3 regions of the Shewanella sp. SM101 genome follow, and region 1 is predicted to be linked to each of the others. Evidence: predicted binding sites of a transcription regulator. Region 1 holds the regulator's gene; each other region holds the start of a gene.

Region 1 (2,282 bases):
GGAATGGATAACGATATCCGCGCCTAACAATAGGGGTTGTTGCAATATCGGCGATAAAAAGGTGTTATCGACCACCACCAGCGCGCCGACCTCATGGCTCGCCTTAGCAATGGCTTCGATATCCACCACACGCAATAACGGGTTCGATGGGGTTTCGAGCCACACCATCTTAGGATTCTGGGCAATGGCGGTGGCTAACGCTTGGCTGTCGGTTTGGTCGACCACAATGAGCTTAAACTGGCCTTTCTTCGCCAAGTTGGTAAATAAACGGTAAGAACCGCCATAGCAATCATGGGGCACAACTAATAGGTCATCGGGGCCGAGCAAAGTAGTCACTAAGGTGATGGCCGCCATGCCAGTGCACGTCACTATGCCAGTGGCGCCCTTTTCTAATTGCGCTAATGCTTCGCCTAAAATGCAGCGCGTTGGGTTGCCTGAACGACTGTAATCGAATTCGCGGGGATTTTTATGACCATCGAAAGCGTAATTAGTCGACAAATAAATCGGTGGCACAACTGCACCATATTGAGTATCGCTTTCGATACCCTGACGCACTGCCAGTGTGGCTAATTGACGCTCTGCCATGGGGGACTCCTAAATTCGGTAGACTGATAGAGATGTCTGGACGTCTAAATGTACCTAAGCCCAACGCCATCGTCAATAGGCGTGAAGACGTTTAGACGTCTGAACATAAAGAAATCTGTTTGCAATCACAAAGAAATAGTAGCAATAATTTGACTGTTCTTTGTAAGGGTTTAAAATCTGCCCCGAATTTAGCGTTATAACAGGTGAGTCAATGACTGAATGGAATGGGGAATACATCAGCCCCTATGCTGAACATGGCAAGAAGAATGAACAAGTAAAAAAAATTACTGTGTCTATTCCGCTCAAAGTGCTTAAGGTCCTCACGGACGAACGTACTCGTCGTCAGGTCAATAATTTGCGTCACGCCACCAACAGCGAGCTGTTGTGTGAGGCATTTTTGCACGCCTACACTGGCCAGCCATTGCCCAACGATGAAGATCTGTCAAAAGATAATCCAGACAGCATTCCCGCCGAAGCCAAGTTGTTGATGGATCAAATGGGAATAGAGTGGGAAGACATGGAATAGCGACTCGTCGCTTTCAAAGTCATATCACAGTGCTCATCAATAGGGATCGTTAACGATCCCTTTTTGTTTATACCCAAGCGACTTCAAACTTTCAATTTCACCATCTTGAGTTGGTTTGGGATATAGGAAATCCTATGTTTTCTATGATAGATCCACAGACACTCGCCTTAGCCTCGCTGGTCGTGTTTCTGGGCGCATTAACCCAAAGTCTGATTGGGTTTGGGCTTGCGGTTGTCGCCAGTCCTTTGCTGTATATCGTCGATCCACAACTTGTACCTGCGCCTGTTATTGCTATGGGTTTCTCCATCGCCCTGCTGACCTTAGTGCGTGAGCGCGGTCACTTAGAATTCAATGGCTTGCAATATGCGCTCATAGGCCGCGTGCCCGGTGGTTTTATCGGCGCGAGTTTATTACTGTTTGCGCCTCAACCCATACTCGGTTTATCCATCGCCGCTATTGTGACTGTCGCAGTGATCCTCAGCCTGTATAAATTCAGCCTGCCAGTGAATAAGAAAACCCTCTTCGGTGCGGGCGTGGTTTCAGGGATCTTCGGCAATATCGCCGCGATTGGTGGCCCGCCGATGGCGATTTTGTTGGCAGGCAAAGATGCCTCGCAGTTTCGTGCTGCCCTGTCGGCCTTCTTCATTTTTAGCTCCATGATTGCACTGATTATTTTAGCAATCACTGGCTTATTAGAATTAAAACATCTGTGGCTGTCGTTGATGCTGCTCCCCTCAGTGATTTTAGGTTACTTAGTCGCAGGGCGATTGGTGGGCCGTGTCGATAAAGAGAAGACAAAGATGGCGACGTTAGTCCTGTGCAGTATCAGCGCCTTAGTGCTAACGGTGAAGTCGGTTATCGAGTTATTACCCCAATAAGCGTCCTGCTTGTACTGGCAAACCTTCTCAAGATTCAAACAATAAAAAAGCACTGACATTGCCAGTGCTTTTTCTTTATCTATCAATATGTAAAGCTAGATTACACTCAGCTTAAATAGCTTTGCCCTGCGTACACAATAAAGTGTCTTAAGGCGAGTACGCCCGTTAAGCTCGCACAAGCCACCATGATCATCGCGCCCTTAGTGTGGCGAGTCGCGGCGGGTAGCAGCATAAACAGCAATGGAATACCAAAACCTATACCGACAACGCCTATCCAGAACACGCTTGCCCAT
Region 2 (2,282 bases), on a different contig from region 1:
CAGCACCCGATAGGCGCGGGTACAGATTTCGATTTTACGCGCCTTAGTATCGGCCTGACCTTGCTCGTCGAATGCCATGATAATGGCCGCCGCGCCGTAGCGTTTCACCAGTGTTGCTTGCTCGATAAACTTGGCTTCGCCTTCTTTAAGGGAAATCGAGTTAACTATGCCCTTGCCTTGAATACATTTGAGGCCAGCTTCGATCACTTCCCATTTAGAGGAGTCGATCATAATAGGTACGCGGCTGATGTCGGGCTCAGAGGCAATCAAGTTTAAAAACTTGTGCATGATCTCGGCGCCATCGAGCATGCCTTCGTCCATGTTGATGTCGATGATTTGCGCGCCGCTTTCGACCTGCTCGCGGGCGACATCGAGCGCCTGCTCAAACTTGCCTTCTTTGATCAATTTTAAAAACTTGGCCGAACCTGTAACGTTGGTGCGCTCACCCACGTTAACGAACAGGGATTGGGCGTCGATAGTCAGTGGTTCCAAACCTGCAAGGCGGCAGGCGACGGGGATATTTGGCAACACGCGCGGGTTATGTCTATCGACCGCTTCGCGAATAACGCGGATATGTTCAGGCGTACTACCACAACAACCACCGATAATATTGAGCATGCCTTCGCGCGCCCAATCTTCAATCACGTTCGCCATATCTTCTGGGGTTTCATCGTAACCGCCAAACTCGTTCGGCAGGCCAGCATTCGGATGCGCCGACACATAACACTCACTGATGCGGGATAATTCTTCCACATAAGGGCGTAATTCTTTTGGCCCAAGTGCGCAGTTAAGACCGATAGATAAGGGCTTGATATGGCGCAGGGAATTATAAAAGGCTTCGGTCGTTTGGCCAGTCAGTGTGCGGCCAGAGGCATCGGTAATGGTGCCCGAAATCATGATCGGCAATCTGTCTTTAGAATGCTGACCGAATAAGTCATCGAATACGGATTCAATCGCAAACAGCGCGGCTTTGGCGTTTAAGGTATCGAATATGGTCTCGACCATAATGATATCCGCGCCGCCTTCAATCAGCGCCTTAGTGGATTCTTTGTAAGCAGTCACTAACTCATCGAAGCTGACGTTGCGATAGCCTGGGTCATTCACATCTGGGCTAATCGAACACGTACGGTTAGTGGGGCCTAACACACCGGCGACGTAGCGCGGAATGCCTGTGGCAGCAAACACTTCATCACAGGCTTCACGGGCGAGGCGGGCGCCGGCTAAGTTAATTTCGGCGGACAGCGACTGCATGTCGTAGTCGGCCATGGCGATAGTAGTAGCATTAAAGGTGTTGGTTTCAATGATGTCGGCACCGGCGTTTAAGTAGTCGGTGTGAATTTGTTTGATGATCTGGGGTTGCGACAACACCAATAAATCGTTGTTGCCTTTGACGTCAGTGTGCCAATCTTTAAAGCGTTCGCCGCGATAGTCCTCTTCTTCGAGCTTGTGGTCTTGGATCATAGTGCCCATGGCACCGTCTAAGATTAGAATGCGCTCAGCAAGCTGTTTACGAATGTCTGCCAATATCTGGCCGGCTTTGGTAGAGGGTATCGTCATAAATAGTTACCTTAAATACAGCTAAGTTAAGTCCAAAAATCGGCCATTGTTATGCTAAGTGCATTTTATTGTCGTCAGCCGACATTTTTTGAATACTTGTTCTTAAAAATTTGTTTTGGACATTTAAACGTATAGACGTCCATAATACGCGACTTATGATTGTCAGGGCAAGATGAAAGTCAAAGGCATTAGGAGCGAGAATCGAGAATCAAGAATTTAGGCCCTTGGCTTGAGTTCCTAGCATCTAGTCCCTAACTAAAAAGGCATATATGAAACAAGTTCGGTTGTTATTGTTGCGCCACGGTGAGTGTGAAGGCGGCGCGATCTTGCGGGGTCGTGTGGATGTGCCTTTAAGCAAAAAGGGTTGGCAACAAATGTCGGCAGCAGTTGAGTCACAGGCCAGCGTGTGTAGCGCGATTTATAGCTCGATTTCACGCCGCTGCGCCGATTTTGCCCACGCTTTTGCCGCCGAGTTGCATTCGACGGCGGCACTGATATCTGAGTCAAGGCCATTGCAGGCGCAGTGTTTGTCGGGTTTACAGGAAATTGATTTTGGTGATTGGGACGGTTGTCGGCTCGATGAACTGTATCAACAAGAGGGCGAACGCTTAGCGGCGTATTGGCAAGACCCTTGGCAAACTCCGCCGCCCAATGGTGAAACTATGGCAAGTTTTGAGTCGCGGGTGAATGGGACGATTGACCAGATACTCGCCGCCGAGTTTGAA
Region 3 (2,282 bases), on a different contig from region 1:
ACTATTAATCTAACTAAATGTCAGACATAAAAAAACCGCTGGGTAGCGGTTTTTTATGGGTCTTAAGTGTAAAAATTGAAATGAATTAAGACTATAGACCCGCGTCAGCACGTAATATTTCGGCTTTATCAGTCGCTTCCCATGGGAATTCGCTGCGACCAAAGTGGCCATAAGCGGCGGTCGCTTGATAAATTGGACGTGCTAAATCTAGCATGGCCGTTAAACCGTATGGGCGCAGTTCAAAGTGTTGACGTACTAACTTGATCAGCACTTCTTCAGATACTTTACCGGTACCGAAGGTCTCGATGCTGATAGAGGTCGGCTCTGCCACACCAATTGCGTAAGACACTTGGATTTCACAGCGATCAGCAAGACCTGCTGCAACTATGTTTTTTGCCACATAACGGGCAGCATATGCCGCGCTACGATCCACTTTTGATGGATCTTTACCAGAGAATGCGCCACCACCATGACGGGCCATGCCGCCGTAGGTGTCAACGATGATCTTACGACCCGTTAAGCCGCAATCGCCTACTGGACCACCGATAACAAAACGGCCAGTTGGGTTGATAAAGAACTTAGTATCTTTGTTTAACCATTGAGCCGGTAATACTGGCTTGATAATGGTTTCCATCACGCCTTCAATTAAGTCGGCTTGTGAAACGTCATCTCTGTGCTGAGTCGATAACACAACTGCATCGATACCGATAATTTTGCCATCATCATAGGCAAAAGTGACTTGGCTTTTCGCATCTGGGCGTAACCAAGGTAGCGTGCCATTTTTACGCACTTCAGACTGACGTTTCACTAATGCGTGGGCATAGGTGATAGGTGCAGGCATCAGAATGTCGGTTTCGTTGTTGGCATAGCCAAACATTAACCCTTGATCGCCAGCACCTTGCTCTGCAGGGTCTGCGCGATCTACACCTTGATTGATGTCGGGTGATTGCTTACCAATGGCGTTTAATACTGCGCACGAGTCTGCATCAAACCCCATATCTGAATGGGTATAACCAATTTCACGCACCGTTTTACGGGTGATTTCTTCAATATCAACCCAGGCAGAGGTAGTGACTTCACCACCCACTAATACCATGCCGGTTTTGACATAAGTTTCACACGCTACGCGTGCTTTTGGATCTTGAGCCAGAATTGCATCTAGCACAGCATCAGAAATCTGATCTGCAATCTTATCGGGATGACCTTCTGATACCGACTCAGAAGTAAACAAGTGCTTTGCCATAGTAGGAAAATCTCGTCGTTAGCATTCAAACGTGTAGAAGCATCTACATCTAGACGGCTATTTTAGTTTAAATCCGATTGCCGATCACCCCCGATAATAAAAAATCCTCTCAGATTGTGACCTGAAAACGACTACGCTCTGTCATAAATAGGTTATTTTACTTATATTTCATAGCATTAAGTTTACTATGTTTTTGAGAAATTTATTTCTCCATTACAAGTGATCCTTGCTATGCCCTCTCAAGTAAACGCCAGCAAAGTGACTGGCTTGTTTCTGCGACTTGTATACCCAAGCGACCTGAATCCTGCATCTTCAGGTTGTTTGGGTACATATTCGCCCATCTTTTGCTGAGTGAATGGTAATTTTAGTTTGCGTCACACTGGCATGTAGGGGAAAATATGCATCCAAATTGCCCGCTAGACCCCACAAACAAGCAGGAGAGAGCATGTCTTCCCGTAAAGTACTCGCAAACGCAATCCGTGCGTTAAGTATGGATGCAGTTCAAAAAGCAAATTCAGGCCATCCCGGCGCCCCAATGGGTATGGCAGATATTGCTGAAGTGCTGTGGAATGATTTCCTTAAGCACAACCCGAACAATCCGAAATGGGTAGATAGAGATCGTTTTATCCTCTCTAACGGTCACGGTTCAATGCTGATTTACTCTTTACTTCACCTGACTGGTTATGAATTACCAATTGAAGAGCTAAAACAGTTCCGTCAATTGCATTCTAAAACCCCGGGTCACCCAGAATACGGTTACACCCCAGGTGTTGAAACCACAACGGGTCCACTCGGTGCGGGCATCAGCAACGCTGTCGGTATGGCGATTGCTGAGAAAACCTTAGCGGCACAGTTTAACCGTGATGGTCACGATATCGTTGATCACTACACTTACTGCTTCCTCGGCGATGGCTGTTTGATGGAAGGCATTTCCCACGAAGCCTGTTCATTAGCCGGTACTTTAGGTTTAGGTAAACTGGTCGCATTTTGGGATGACAACGGTATTTCTATCGATGGCCATGTTGAAGGCTGGTTCACC

Evidence for each region. The regulator MetJ, encoded in region 1, represses methionine synthesis genes. The targets are predictions, from matches to a motif close to TAGACGTCTAGACGTCTA.
Region 2: metH (methionine synthase) is a predicted target of MetJ. The motif match lies at 1,682-1,699, and genes of this name have one in related genera.
Region 3: metK (methionine adenosyltransferase) is a predicted target of MetJ. The motif match lies at 1,286-1,303, and genes of this name have one in related genera.

The regions. Positions count from the first base shown of each region.
Region 1 covers NZ_JAKKRH010000056.1:10,904-13,185, reverse strand. The annotation lists gene metB (cystathionine gamma-synthase) at 1-585, opposite strand, end outside; gene metJ (met regulon transcriptional regulator MetJ) at 797-1,111, shown strand; gene L5M38_RS21090 (sulfite exporter TauE/SafE family protein) at 1,246-1,989, shown strand; gene nrfD (NrfD/PsrC family molybdoenzyme membrane anchor subunit) at 2,096-2,282, opposite strand, start outside.
Region 2 covers NZ_JAKKRH010000042.1:32,641-34,922, reverse strand. The annotation lists gene metH (methionine synthase) at 1-1,557, opposite strand, end outside; gene L5M38_RS19065 (histidine phosphatase family protein) at 1,827-2,282, shown strand, end outside.
Region 3 covers NZ_JAKKRH010000078.1:4,167-6,448, forward strand. The annotation lists gene metK (methionine adenosyltransferase) at 92-1,243, opposite strand; gene tkt (transketolase) at 1,689-2,282, shown strand, end outside.